2 regions of the Shinella sp. HZN7 genome follow, and region 1 is predicted to be linked to the other one. Evidence: predicted binding sites of a transcription regulator. Region 1 holds the regulator's gene; the other holds the start of a gene.

Region 1 (7,398 bases):
GCCATGATCTGGCAGGGATGGGTAAGGTCCGTCAGCGCGTTGATGACGGGCACGGTGGCGTGTTCGGCAAGCTCCAGCAGGCGGGCATGGTCCGTCGTGCGGATCATGATGGCATCGACATAGCGCGAGAGGACCCTGGCCGTGTCGCCGATCGTCTCGGCGCGGCCGAGCTGCATTTCCGTGCCCGACAGGAACAGCGTCTCGCCGCCGAGCTGGCGCATGCCGACATCGAAGGAGACGCGGGTTCGCGTGGAGGGCTTCTCGAAGATCATCGCGAGCATCTTGCCGGCGAGCGGCCTGGCTTCGGTGCCGGCCTTGCTGGCGGCCTTGCGCGTGTGCGCATCGTCCATGATGACGCGGAGATCGCTTTCCGAAACGGCGGAAAGGTCGAGAAAATGCTTGGCCATGATGTGTCCTGTCTGTCCGTTCGCTGCTTACGCGGCCTTGGCGGCCGTGAGTTTTTCCGCGGCGCGCTCGATGCGGGCAAGCCCCTCGCGTGCCTCTTCCGCGGTCACGGTCAGCGGCGGCAGCAGCCGCAGCACGTTGTCGCCCGCCGGCACGGCCAGCAGGTTTTCCGCCCGCACGCCCTTCAGGAGGTCGGCGACCGGGATCTTCGCCTTGATGCCGAGCATCAGGCCCTCGCCGCGAATATCCTCGATGATGTCGGGGAAACGATCCTTCAGCGCGGCAAGGCCCTGGCGGAAAACGAGCGCGACATCGCGCACATGCTCAAGGAAGCCGTCCTCCAGCACCACGTCGAGCACGGCATTGCCGACGGCCATGGCGAGCGGGTTGCCGCCATAGGTCGAGCCGTGCGTGCCGGCGACCATGCCGGCCGCCGCCTCGTTCGTGGCAAGGCAGGCGCCGAGCGGGAAGCCGCCGCCGATCCCCTTGGCGATCGCCATGATGTCAGGCGTGACCCCGGCCCATTCATGGGCGAAGAGGCGTCCCGTGCGGCCGACGCCTGTCTGCACTTCGTCGAGGATGAGCAGCAGGCCGTATTCGTCGCAGAGCTGGCGCAGCTCCTGCATGAACTCCTTCGACACCGGACGCAGCCCGCCCTCGCCCTGCACCGGCTCGATCAGGATGCCGGCCGTTTCCTCGGTGATCGCATCCTTGACGGCCGTGATATCGCCGAAGGGAACCTTGAGGAAGCCCGGCGCCTTGGGGCCGAAGCCCTCGATATACTTCTCCTGCCCGCCGGCGGCGATCGTCGCGATCGTGCGGCCGTGGAAGGCGCCTTCGAAGGTGATGATGTGGAACTTGCCGGGATGGCCCTTGGCGAAATGGTAGCGCCGGGCCGTCTTGATCGCGCATTCCAGCGCCTCGGCGCCCGAATTGGTGAAGAACACCTTGTCGGCGAAGGTGGCCTCCGTCAGCCGGCGGCCGAGGCTTTCCTGGCCCGGGACCTCGTAGAGGTTCGACAGGTGCCAGACCTTGTCGGCCTGGTCCTTCAGCGCGGCGACGAGATGGGGATGCGCATGGCCCAGCGAATTGACGGCGACGCCGGCGGCAAAATCGAGATATCGCTCGCCATCTTCGGCGATCAGCCACACGCCCTCCCCGCGCGTGAACCTGAGCGGCGCACGCATGTAGGTTTCATAGAGCGGCGCGACATCGGCCATGCGCGGATCCTCCGAAAAGAGATGCGGAAAAACAGGAATGCGGCTTGACTTTTCCGGGCTTCAGAAAAACCAAAAGCCGCCTTTCGGCGGCATGCCGCACTATCGGCATTTCATCTTGGGATGTCAACAAAATCGCACCCGAAATGGCGCTGAACATCCCGCAAGGTGAGGATTCACGGCGCACGCGGAAGGTGTCGCTATCGAGTCACACCTGACCAGCAAGTTGGGGAAAACTCCGAAATCGATTCGCCCGGATTCCGGCGACTCTTGTCACAGAGTCCACCGGTCTCTAGGTTAAGGACCAATTACTAGACTGCATGCGGCGGAACTAGTCACCAAAAGAGTTAGGGCGTTCAGGTTCCGGACCCGTCCGGAGCACGACGAGGGATTCCTGCATCCTGGACGCCGAGCGGAGACGAAAACATGAACTGGACAGACGAGCGCGTCGAGAAACTCAAGAAGCTCTGGAGCGAGGGCTTGAGCGCGAGCCAGATCGCGGCGCAGCTCGGCGGCGTCAGCCGCAACGCCGTCATCGGCAAGGTGCACCGGCTGAACCTGCCCGGCCGCGCCAAGGCCGGCGGCACCCAGACCGCGGCACGCCCGAAGCGTCCGGCGCCGGCGACGCCGCGCCCGTCGAATTTCGCGGCCCGTCCCGTCGCTGCCCGGCCCGTCGCCCGGCCGGCCGACAACACGCTTCCCAAGGAAGAGATCGACGTCGATTTCGAAATGCAGGCCGAGACCCTTCCGGTTCCGGCCAACGGCAACAGCGTGGTCGTGCCGATGTCGCGCCGGCTGGAGCTGACCCAGCTCACCGAGCGCACCTGCAAATGGCCGATCGGCGATCCGCTCAACGACGACTTCCACTTCTGCGGCAACGAATCCCCCGACAATTCCCCCTACTGCACCTACCACCAGCGCCTCGCCTACCAGCCCTCGGCCGAGCGGCGGCGGATGCGGTAATCTTTTCCACGGCAGGACATGCGATGCGGGCCCGAGAGGGTCCGTTTTCGTTTGTGAGGCGAGCGCCCCTCATCCGCCTGCCGGCACCTTCTCCCCGCAAGCGGGGCGAAGGGGTATGCCGATCCGGTTTCCAGAAACTTACTGGGAAGCGAGGGAGCGAGGCCTCGCCCCATCCCCTTCTCCCCGCTTGCGGGGAGAAGGTCGCGGCAGCGGGATGAGGGGCGTTCGCATCCCAAAACGCAAACAGGCCCCTGAGGGCCCATTTCCGTCCTTGGGAGGAAACCCGTTCGCTCAGGCCTCCAGCGAATAGCCGGCGCCGCGCACCGTGCGGATGACATCCTGCATGTTGGCGAAGTTGAGCGCCTTGCGCAGGCGGCCGACATGCACGTCGACGGTCCGCTCATCGACATAGATATCATGGCCCCAGACGCCATCGAGAAGCTGCGAGCGCGAGAAGACGCGGCCGGGCGAGGTCATCAGGAACTCCAGGAGGCGGAATTCCGTCGGGCCGAGGCGGACCTCGCGGGTGCGGCGGTGGACGCGGTGCGTCTCGCGGTCGAGCTCGATATCGCCGCAGCGCAGCACCGTCGAGACGACCTCGGGCTTGGCCCGGCGCAGCATCGCCCGCACGCGGGCGACGAGTTCCGGCGTCGAAAAGGGTTTCACGACATAATCGTCCGCGCCGGTGGCAAGGCCGCGCACGCGCTCGCTCTCCTCGCCGCGCGCCGTCAGCATGATGATCGGCAGGCGTTCGGTTTCCGGGCGCTGGCGCAGGCGCCGGCACAGTTCGATGCCGGAAACGCCTGGAAGCATCCAGTCGAGGATGAGGAGGTCAGGCATGCGCTCCTGCAAACGCATCTCGGCCTCGTCACCGTTCAGGATCGTATCGACCTCGAAACCTTCCGCTTCCAGATTGTAGCGCAGGAGGACGCTGAGGGCCTCCTCGTCTTCCACGACGGCAATTCTGGGCACCATGGAGTTGAACCTGCTCTCTTTACTCGGACGCGTCGGCGAGGCCGGCCGCGACGACGGAGGTCGAAGTGTCGTCCTTCGGGCGTTCGCCCTCCGGCTGCGATCCGGTCGCCATGTAGTAGATGGTCTCGGCGATGTTGGTCGCGTGGTCGCCGATGCGCTCGATGTTCTTGGCGCAGAACAGGAGGTGCGTGCAGGGCGTGATGTTGCGCGGGTCTTCCATCATGTAGGTGAGAAGTTCGCGGAACAGCGAGGTGTAGATCGCGTCGATCTCGTCGTCACGTTCGCGGATCGCCTTGGCCTTGTCCACCGATCGGGTGGCATAGACGTCGAGCACTTCCTTGAGCTGCATCAGCGCGAGTTCGGCGAGGTGTTCGAGACCGCGGGCAAGCTTGCGGGGCATGCCCGAGCTCTGCACGGCGATGACGCGCTTGGCAGTGTTCTTGCCGAGGTCGCCGACGCGCTCCAGCTCGGCCGCGATGCGGATCGCGCCCATGATCTCGCGCAGGTCCGCGGCCATCGGCTGGCGCTTGGCGATGGTGACGATCGCCTTGTCGTTGATCTGGCGCTCGGCATTGTCGAGGATGACGTCCTCGGAAATGACCTTCTGGGCCAGAGCCGCATCCGTCGTGACGAGGGCGCGGACCGAGTCCGCCACCATCTGCTCGGCCGTACCGCCCATTTCGGAGATGCGGCGGGAGAGATATTTCAGTTCTTCGTCGTAAATCGAGACAATATGGGTCGATGACATGGTTCTGTCCTTAATGCGCGCGGGTTTTCACGGATTCGGCGACAGCCGTCAGCCGAAGCGGCCCATGATGTAGTCCTGCGTGCGCTGGTCATCCGGGTTGGTGAACATCTTGTCGGTGTCGTTCTCCTCGACGAGGTTGCCGAGGTGGAACATGGCGGTGCGCTGCGAGACGCGGGCCGCCTGCTGCATCGAGTGCGTCACGATTACGATGGTGAAGTTGGCGCGCAGCTCGTGGATCAGCTCCTCGACCTTGGCGGTCGCGATCGGGTCGAGCGCCGAACAGGGCTCGTCCATCAGGATGACCTCCGGGCTGACGGCGACGGCTCGAGCGATGCACAGGCGCTGCTGCTGGCCGCCGGAAAGGCCGGTACCGCCCTCCTGCAGGCGATCCTTCACCTCGTTCCAGAGGCCGGCCTTCTGAAGGCTCTGCTCGACGATGGCGTCCATGTCGGCCTTCGCCTTGGCAAGGCCATGAATGCGCGGACCGTAGGCGACGTTCTCGTAGATCGACTTGGGGAACGGGTTCGGCTTCTGGAACACCATGCCGACGCGGGCGCGCAGTTCCACGACGTCGATCGCCGGATCGTAGATATCGTCCGTGTCGAGCGTGATGCGGCCGGTGACGCGGCAGCCGTCGATCGTGTCGTTCATGCGGTTCAGCGTGCGCAGGAACGTCGACTTGCCGCAGCCGGACGGACCGATGAGCGCCGTCACGGTGTTTTCGCGCACATTGAGGTTGACGTCGTAAAGGGCGCGCTTCTCGCCGTAATAAACCGAGACGTCCTTGCCGATCATCTTGTAGGAAATGTCGTTCATTTTCTTGTCCAGCGCTTTCTCGACTGCTGCTTCTGACATCATGTTCATATGATCGGTCCTTCTACCAGCGCCGTTCGAAACGGCGGCGCAACAGGATTGCACCAACATTCATGAGGATGAGGAAGATGAGGAGCACGATGATGGCTCCCGAGGTGCGCTCCACGAAGGCGCGCTCGGCCTCGTTCGCCCACATGTAGATCTGCACCGGAAGGGCCGTTGCCGGATCCATCGGCGTTGCCGGAACGTCGGCGACGAAGGCGACCATGCCGATGAGGAGCAGCGGCGCGGTTTCGCCGAGCGCATGTGCAAGGCCGATGATCGTGCCCGTCAGGATGCCGGGCATGGCGAGCGGCAGGACATGGTGGAACACCGTCTGCATCTTCGATGCGCCAAGGCCGAGGGCGGCCGAACGGATCGACGGCGGCACGGCTTTCAGGGCAGCGCGGGTCGCGATGATGATCGTCGGCAGCGTCATGAGGGTCAGCACCAGGCCGCCGACCAGGGCCGCCGAGCGCGGGAAGCCCGCAAAGTTGACGAAGACGGCAAGGCCCAGGAGGCCGTAGACGATGGACGGCACGGCGGCGAGGTTGTTGATGTTCACCTCGATGAGGTCGGTGAAGCGGTTCTTCGGGGCGAACTCTTCCAGGTAGATCGAGGCGGCCACGCCGATCGGCAAGGACAGCACGAGCACGATCAGCATCATGTAGAGCGAGCCGATGAGCGCGACGCCGACGCCGGCGGCTTCCGGACGGCTCGATGCGCCGTTGACGAAGAGGCCGGTGTTGAAGTGCTTGGAAAGCGCACCGCTTTCGGCGAGCTGGTTCATCCAGCCGATCTGCCTGTCGGAGATCTTGCGGTCCTTTTCCGGCACGTCGAGGTTGATCTGGCCCTTGAAGGCCGAATCGAGGTCACCGTGCGCAAGGAAGGTCACCGGCTGCGTGGTGCCGATGATCGCGGGGTTGGCGGTGACGAGGTTGCGGAGCTGGACGCGGACGCTGTCCGAGATCATGCCGTTGACCTCGCGCATGGCGGCGCGGTCGTCCGCGGCAACGCCCAGCACCCTGGCCAGCGCATCGCGGGCGACGACCGGATAATTGGCCGAAACCAGCTTCTGCGGGTTGGTCGCGCGTTCGTTGTCCTTGTCGATGATCTGCTCCGAGAACTCCACCGGGATGGTGATCATCGACTGCTGGAAGGCGGTGTAGCCCTTGGAGACCACCGAGAACAGCAGAAGGAACAGGAAGAGGAGGCCGAAGGCGATCGCGGCCATGCCGTAGAGGCGGAAGCGGCGTTCGGCGGCGTAGCGGCCACGCAGGCCGATATCGCGGCGTTCGGGCCTGGAGGCAGCGCCTAGGGCGGCCATCGAGGGGCTCGTGGAGACCTGGCTCATTCGTACTGCTCCCGGTATTTGCGCACGATGTAGAGGGCGTAGATGTTGAGGCAAAGCGTGATGACGAACAGCGTGATGCCGAGCGCGAAGGCCACCAGCGTCTGAGGCGAGGTGAATTCGAGATCGCCCGTCAACTGGTTGACGATCTTGACCGTCACCGTCGTCATCGGCTCGAAGGGATTGAGTTGCATGCGGGCGGCAACGCCGGCGGCAAGCACCACGATCATGGTTTCGCCGACGGCGCGCGAAGCGGTCATCAGCAGTGCGCCGACGATGCCCGGCAGGGCGGCCGGCAGGATGACGCGCTTGATCGTTTCCGAACGCGTCGCGCCGAGGCCGAGCGAACCGTCACGCAGGGCGCGCGGCACGGCGGTGATGATGTCGTCCGACAGCGAGGAGACGTAGGGGATCAGCATGATGCCCATGACGAAACCGGCGGTCAGGACGCTCTGCGCCTGGATGAAGCTCGAATAATTGCCGGTGACGAGGCCGCTCAGTTGGGCGGAGATGTCGCGCAGGAACGGGCCGACCGTCACGAGGGCGAAGAAACCGTAGACGATGGTCGGGATGCCGGCGAGCACTTCGAGCAGCGGCTTGGCGACCGAGCGGACGTGGCGCGAGGCGTATTCCGACATGTAGATGGCGGCGAAGAGGCCGACCGGCACGGCGACCAGCATGGCGACCAGGCCGATATAGAGCGTGCCGGCGAGCAGCGGGATCAGGCCGAACTGGCCGGACGAATCCGTCGCGCCGGCGGCGGCGAAGCGCGGATCCCAGACCGTGCCGAAGAAGAACTCCCCGGCCGGGACCGCGTTGAAGAAGTGGACCGCTTCCGTCAGCATCGACGCGACGATGCCGACCGTCGTCAGGATGGCGATCGAGGA
Region 2 (7,398 bases), on a different replicon from region 1:
TCCGTTTCTCCCCAGGAAACGGATCCCTGCATTGCGGGCTCCAGCCCGGTGACGACATTGACCAGCGTGCTCTTGCCCGAGCCTGAGGCACCCGTGATCGCAAGGCCGCCGCCTGCGGCAAGATGCAGTTTGTCGATGGAGAGCACCGGCGTGTCGAGGCCCGGAAAGCGCATCTCCAGGCCGGCAATATCGAGCGCGAGCATCGTCAGACCGTGTCGAAGGTGGCGCCGCGCAGGCGCAACTGGCTGACGAAGCCGGTTTCAGGATCGACCCACGACCCGTATTCCAGCACACCTTGGGCCTCGATCGGCGCATTGTACTGCACGAAGGTCTGCTTTTCGGCGAGGTAGACGACGAGGATATTGTCCGGCCAGTCGGCATCCGAGGAGCAGAAGGGGCAGAGCGACATCGGGATTTCTGTGAGCACGAAGAAGTTCGCCTCCGCCTTCAGCGGCGGCGCCATGAACCCCTTCACGGCGACGTCCTGCCCGTTCAGCCGCTTCACCTTGTCGGAGAATTCGAGGCCGAGCACGCCGAAGCTCTTGTAGAGTTCGCTGAAGCCCAGCGTCTCGCCGGCCAGGGCCGGGCGGGAAAGGGCGAGGGTGGGCAAGGCCGCCAGCGCGCAAAGCAGCCGGCGCCTCTCGAACGATACGCGGTCCGTCTGCGTCATGGCCGGGCCTCCTTCTTTGTCGGCAGGAGCGTGGACAGGCGGCGCGGGCCGCCTGTCCAGCAAGGTCTGGTGTCAGTCCTTCGGCACGCCGAGCGCGAAGGCATCGGCCAGCACGCGGTAGACGTCGCTCTGTTCCATGTAGCCGCGGAACCCTTCGGAGCCGGGGCCGACGGCCTGCAGCACGACGTCGTCGACGGCATGCACACCCGTGTCGTCTTCCTTCGGGATATTGCCTTCCACGAAGACTGCACCGGGCACGTCCTTGTAGGCCTCGTTGGCGACATATTCCTTCGTCTCGTTCTGCACGGCCGGCACGAACGGACCGTCCAGCTTCGGGCGGAAGGTCTCGTAGTGGTCCGGGCCGTTGTTGGCGGCCAGGAACAGGCGGCGCGAGACGTCGATGCGATCCGGATAGCCGTCGCCGTCCTTGTCCTCGTAATTCGGGAAGCCGGCATTGTCGTAGGTGCCGACCTTTTCGCGCATCACGTCGCCCGGCTTCTCGTCGTCGACCGTGCCGATGATGGCGACGCCGTGCGTGTGGTCGCCCGTCACGACGATCAGCGTGTCCGGGTTCTTCTCGGCGAATTCACGGGCAACGCCGATGGCCTTGTCGAACTCGATCGTCTCGACGAGCGCGCGATCCCAGTCGAGCGGGTGGCTCATCTTGTCGACCGACGCGGCTTCCACCATCAGGAAGAAGCCTTCCGGGTTCTTCGAGAGCTTGTCGAGCGCGGCCCTGGTCATGTCGACGAGGCCGGGCTGGTTCGGGAACTTGTCGACGGTGCCTTTCTTGAGGAAGTCGCGGTCGAGCGTCACGTCCATGTTGCCGGTGTGGAACAGGCCGAGCAGCCGCTCCTGGTTCGATCCGGCGGCCGCGGCGAGCTCGGCCTTGTCTGTCGCGATTGCATAATCGGCATTACGGAACTCGGCGATATAGTCCTTGTCGTCCTTGCGCTTGGAGCCCGGCACGTCCTTGGACAGGAAGTAGGCCGAGCCGCCGCCGAGCAGGACGTCCGGCTTGACGTCGAGCATCATGCCGACGATCTCGGCCTTGTCGGCGCGCTTGCGCGTATGGGCGACGAGCGCTGCGGGCGTCGCGTCCTGGAGTTCCGAGGTGGAGACGATGCCGATGGACTTCCTGGTGTTCCGGCGCAGTGCCTCGGCAATGGTCTCGACCTTCGGGTCGTCGAGGCTTGCAGGCGTGCGGTCGGCATAGACGCCGAGCGCGTTGACGCGCGACTTGTGGCCGGTCATGTAGGCCGACATGGTATTGGCGCTGTCCGTGGCGATCGAATGGGTGGAGGACGTGCCGATGAAGGCGACCGGCGGGATGTCGTCCATCGCCAGGCGGCCGTTCGCCTTGCCCTCGGTCATGCCCTTGGACATGATGCGCGCGCCGGTGCGGTGGGCGACGGACAGGCCGTCGGCGATCAGGAAGATGATGTTCTTCGCCTTCGGCTGGGCGGCGGTCTCGTAGACGTCCCAGTTGACCGACTGCGTTTCGCTGCCGGCGGACACCTCGACCGTGTAGTCGCCGGCCGTGCCGATCGTCAGGCCGCGCAGGATGAGCGCCGAACCCAGCACCTCGTCCTCGGCGCCCTTCTCTTCCGCGACGAATTCGGCGGGCTTGCCGAAGACCTCCGCATAGTCCTTGCCGTTGACCGTGATCTTCACGTCTTCCGGCTTCACGACCGCATCGAACTCGACCTTGAAGTCGAACGGCGAGCCGACGAGGATCGTGGCGCGATCGATGGGATAGACGGTTGCGGCGTTGGCGGCGCCGGCGAGAATCGTTGCCGATGCCAGGGCGAGGATGAGTTTACGCATGGGAGGGCCTCTCTTGAGCGGTGCGTTACCTCCCTGCGCATAGAAAGCCTGCATGACAGGCGTATTACACCGCGATGACCATGCTGTGACCGTCGCGTATGACGCGCCTCAATCGATCGACGGGTGGAGGACGGGCCGGTAGCCGGAACGAAGCGCCGCGACCGTCGAGGGCGGCGTCAGCAGGGCGTCGGCGCTGTCGAGGCGTCGCGGCGGGGCGTAGCCATCGGCGGTCCAGCGATGGGCGAGGCCGGCGCGAAGGGTGAAGGCGTGCCCCTCGGCCGCCACGACCGCCCCGTCGGGAAGCGCCGCCAGAGGTCCGGCGATCGGGTGGAGGCGCTTGCGCCGGCCTTCCAGGCGTTCGCCGTGCAGGACGGCATCCATCGTGCCGGCGGAGGGCGGCGGCTCGTCCTTCGCCAATGCCCAGCAGGCCTGGAAGCGCTGCGCGGCCTCCCGGCGGCAGAAGAAGCAGGGCCGGTGGCCGGCGGCCAGCGCGACCGCCTCGTCGAGGAAGAACAATTCGGTCCAACTCCGTCCCCCCATCACCTCCCGCCGGCGGCCCTGGAAGTCGCGGAGGCAGATCAGCCAGGCCCTGGACGCCCAGCGTTTCGAAAGCAGCGTCTTCGTCGCCGGGTCATGGATGATGCCACGATTGCCGGTAAACAGGCCACGCTGCGGAAGCGCGACGATCTCGCCGAAGGGCGTGACGCGATTTTGAAGGGGCATGGCACTCCACCCGGATCAAACGACAGTGCGCCATCCTATCCCCAGGCATCGGCGCCGTCTCCCTTTCAAAGAGGGCCGGTTGGTAGTCGCCCGTATCGTCTTACTGGATGATATCGTCGATCTTATATTGATGGCATCGCTATCACATATGCGAGGTTGCCATCATGCCGGCGGTTACAATCCGCAACCTTTCCGAGGCGACGCATCGTGCCTTGAAAGTCCGCGCGGCGCAGCATGGGCGCAGCACGGAGGCGGAGATGCGCGACATTCTCGAGGCCGCGGTCCGCCCGCAAGCGCGGCTGCGGCTGGGCAGCGCGCTGGCCGAGCGCAGCCGCAGCCTCGGCCTGACGAACGAGGATTTCGCCGCGCTCGATGAGGCCCGCGACACGCTGCCGGCAACGACGATGGGCTTCGAATGATCATTCTCGATACGAGTGTCGTCTCCGAGGCCATGAAGCCCATCCCCGACGATGCCGTGCGTTCCTGGCTGGACGAGCAGGCCGTCGAAACGCTTTTCCTCACCAGCGTGACGGTCGCGGAATTGATGTTCGGCATCGGTGCCCTGCCGGCGGGCAAGCGCCGAGAAAAACTTTCCGCCGCGCTGGATGGATTGATGACGGTGATACCCGCCGCATCGAAGGCACTGGTATCGCGGGTTGCAACGTCGTGATGCGATAGGAACATCAGTTTTCCGACGCCCGCATCAGCGGATCGTCCTGGATCGACTCGGCCAGGAAATCCAGCACCGCCCGCACGCGCAGCGGCACGTTGCGGCGGGAGGGATAGACCACGTTGATCGGCAGCCGTGTCGGCCGGAAGTCGGGCATGACGTGGACGAGGGCACCGCTCTCGATATCGGGCAGGGCAAGGATGTGGGAGAGGATGGACAGCCCCGCACCGGCGAGCGTCGCCCGGTGCACCGCGACGGCACCATCGGCGATCAGGCGCGGCGTGATGCGCACGGGAATGTCGTGTGCGCCATCGGAAAATGACCAGATGCGGTTGTCTCCCGCCCGCTGATAACAGATGCAATCATGGGAAACGAGGTCGTCCGGCACGGCGGGCAGACCGTGCCGGCCGAGATAGGCGGGCGCCGCGACGAGGAAGGCGGTCGTCCAGCCGAGCCGGCGGAAGATCAGGCTGTTGTCCGAGACGGGGCCGAGGCGCACTTCGAGGTCAATCCCGTCCTGCACGAGATCCGAGCCCTCCTCCTTGAACAGCAGTTCAAGCGACAGGCCCGGATAGCGGGTAAGGAATGCCGCCATCCTGTCGCTGAGAAATAGTCCGAGCGGCGCAGGTACGGAGAGCCTCACCTTGCCGGCCGCGCCCCCGGCCTCCTGGCCGAGGTCGCCGAGTTCCTCGACGGCCTCCAGGACCCGCCGGGCCATGGGGATCATGCGCTCCCCCTCTGCGGTCAGGGCCAGCGCATTGGTCGTGCGATGGAGCAGTCGCGCATTGAGCCGGGCCTCCAGGGCGGAAATCTGCCGCGAGACGGCTGGCTGCGTCAGGTCGAGGTCCAGGGCCGCGGCGGAAAACGACGAGGTCTCCGCCACGCGCAGAAATGTCCGCAGTGCCGAGACGATATCCATGGCCCTCATACAATTCGACATAAGCCTTATGCGCGGAGCTTATGCCGTTTCGGCTTTACAGTCCAGCAATTAAGGATACTAAATATCCATAAGGATAAGTTATATCCTTAATTAACGGAGACGGACATGACCCAGCGACTGAACTATGCCCAGCGTTCCCCGGAGTTCTTCAGGAAGATCTCCGAACTCAGCATGGCGCTGAAAGACAGCGTCATCGAACAGAAGATCCGTGATCTCGTGAACCTGCGCGCATCGCAGATCAACGGCTGCGCCTTCTGCGTGGACATGCATGTGAAGGAAGCGAGGATCCATGGCGAGAGCGAACTGCGCCTCCACCATGTGGCCATCTGGCGCGAGTCGAACCTTTTCATCCCCCGTGAGCGTGCGGCCCTCGCCTGGACGGAGGCGCTGACCCGGATGCCGGAAGGCGGCATTCCCGACGAACTCTACGAGCGGGTGCGCGGCCAGCTTTCCGAGAAGGAGATCTCGGACCTGACCTTCTCGATCATGACGATCAATGCCTGGAACCGCGTCAGCGTCGCGTTCAAGTCCGTGCCGGGATCGGCCGACAAGCTCTACGGCCTCGACAAGGCCGGCCTCGATTAACCGCAGTCACCACCAGAACCGCGGCGCGGGTCGCGCCGCGAAGGGAGAGGCAGCGCTTCCCCCCCGTTCGAACACATGGAGCCCGCAACATGACCAGGTCGTTCCTCCTTGCCGCTATGCTCGCGGCAACGTTTCTCACAGCCGCCTCCGGTGCGTCCATGGCCGGCGAAACCTCGAAGGTGACGCTCGTCTACGAGCACGAACTTCCCAATGTCCCCGGCAAAAGCATTCGCGGCGTGCTCGTCGAATACAGGCCCGGCGGCTTTTCCGAGGGGCACACCCATCTTTCCTCGGCATTCATCTATGCGACCGTTCTGGAAGGCGCGATCCGAAGCCAGGTCAATGACGGTCCGGTCAAGGTCTATCGCGCCGGGCAAAACTTCTCCGAAATGCCGGGCGACCGGCACGGCGTGAGCGCGAATGACAGCCAGACGGAACCCGCCCGGTTGCTTGCGGTCTTCGTCGTCGATACCGGTGAAAAGGAACTCGTCTATCCGCTGAAGTGACGGCTTTCGGCAAGGTCGGGCTCACGGCCCGGCCTTTCGCCATGGTGCTCCTCAGCCGGCCCGCTTCAGGACCCATTCGAAACTGCTCTGCCGCAGGCTCGGCGGAATATCCTTTTCCAGCGTCCCCATGAGATCAGCCAGACTGACGCCGCGAAGCCGGGTGCGCCAGGCTTCGTCCGCCTCCCACATGATGCGGGCGATCGCACAGGGACCTGCTTCGCAATACCCCTGCGGACGACAGGGATTGTTGGCGCGGATATTGTTGCAGACGAAGGTGCGCTCCCTGCCCTCGACAGCCTCGACGACATCCAGGAAGTTGATATCGGCCGGTGGCCGGGCCAGGCGGTAGCCGCCGCTCGGTCCAAGCGTGGACTCGACCAGTTTTGCCTGTGACAGGCTTTGCAAGGCCTTGGACAGATACTCCTTCGGCAGGCCATGGAACTCGGCCAGCGCCTTGGTGGAGAGATAGCGCCCGCTCGGAAGTCCGGCGAGAATGGCGCAGCAGTGCAGCGCCCATTCGACTTGGCTCTTGAGGATCATCGAACCCATTCCTGGAATACGGATAATGTATATCCGTATTATCGGCGCCTGTAAACGCGCTCGGCTGGCTCGCCGCGGTTCACGGCAGGCCGAGATAGGTCGCAAGCTCCCGCGCTGCCGCCGCGCCCGCGCGATTGGCACCGATGGTGGAGGCGGAGGGGCCGTAGCCGACGAGATGAATGCGCGGGTCCTTCCCGACCTGCGTGGCGAGACGACCGGCCATGACGATGCCGCCCTTGTCCCCGCGCAACTGCAGGGGGGCGAGATGGTCGAGCGAGCTGCGAAAGCCGGTTGCCCAGAGGATGACGTCGGCCCTCTGCTCCGTGCCGTCCGGCCAGCGCACGCCGTGGGCGGTGATCTCGCTGAACATCGGCAGACGCTTCAGCGCACCGCGCGCGGCGGCGGCCCGCAGTGCCGGTGTCCAGGGAATGCCGGTGACGGAGACGACAGAGCCCGGGACCAGGCCGTTGCGCACCTTGTCCTCGACGATGGCGACGGCCGCGCGGCCGTCTTCCGGGGTGAACGGCGTGTCGCGGAACTGCGGTTCGCGGCGCGTGACCCAGCTCGTCGTCGTCACCTTAGAGATCTCGTCGAGATGCTGGAGCGCGGAAATGCCGCTGCCGACGATGACGACATGCTGGCCCGCGAATTCATCGGCCGTCCGGTAGTCGCGAGAATGAAGCTGCCGGCCCTGGAACAGCGCGGCACCGGGATAGTCGGGGATCTGCGGGGTCTCCCAGGTTCCGGTGGCATTGATGAGGCCGCGGACGGAAAAGGCCTCGCGATCCGTCTCGACCCGCAGCCGCTCGAAGCGGTCGCAGACCACCTTGACCGTGACCGGGCGATAGACCGGCAGCCGGAACCGTTCCTCGTAGGCGGCGAAATAGTCGGGCACCGCCACGGAGGCCCTGGCCTCGGTCTGCTCCGCCGGCACCAC

What was found. Region 1 encodes PhoB, which activates phosphate uptake and scavenging genes when phosphate is short. Its sites were predicted from a motif close to TGTCATNNANCTGTCAT; they were not measured.
Region 2: shn_RS28265 (alkaline phosphatase) is a predicted target of PhoB. The motif match lies at 2,550-2,566, and genes of this name have one in related genera.

What each region holds. Positions count from the first base shown of each region.
Region 1 is NZ_CP015736.1:110,514-117,911, reverse strand. It holds gene argF (ornithine carbamoyltransferase) at 1-407, opposite strand, end outside; gene shn_RS00560 (aspartate aminotransferase family protein) at 435-1,625, opposite strand; gene shn_RS00555 (GcrA family cell cycle regulator) at 2,049-2,585, shown strand; gene phoB (phosphate regulon transcriptional regulator PhoB) at 2,877-3,560, opposite strand; gene phoU (phosphate signaling complex protein PhoU) at 3,580-4,308, opposite strand; gene pstB (phosphate ABC transporter ATP-binding protein PstB) at 4,357-5,172, opposite strand; gene pstA (phosphate ABC transporter permease PstA) at 5,186-6,514, opposite strand; gene pstC (phosphate ABC transporter permease subunit PstC) at 6,511-7,398, opposite strand, start outside.
Region 2 is NZ_CP015739.1:227,320-234,717, forward strand. It holds gene shn_RS28255 (ABC transporter ATP-binding protein) at 1-203, opposite strand, end outside; gene shn_RS28260 (hypothetical protein) at 206-670, opposite strand; gene shn_RS28265 (alkaline phosphatase) at 743-2,497, opposite strand; gene shn_RS28270 (hypothetical protein) at 2,606-3,220, opposite strand; gene shn_RS28275 (hypothetical protein) at 3,385-3,639, shown strand; partial or broken gene shn_RS28280 (PIN domain-containing protein) at 3,636-3,836, shown strand; gene shn_RS28285 (LysR family transcriptional regulator) at 3,904-4,809, opposite strand; gene shn_RS28290 (carboxymuconolactone decarboxylase family protein) at 4,936-5,415, shown strand; gene shn_RS28295 (cupin domain-containing protein) at 5,505-5,921, shown strand; gene shn_RS28300 (Rrf2 family transcriptional regulator) at 5,973-6,461, opposite strand; gene shn_RS28305 (FAD-dependent oxidoreductase) at 6,541-7,398, opposite strand, start outside.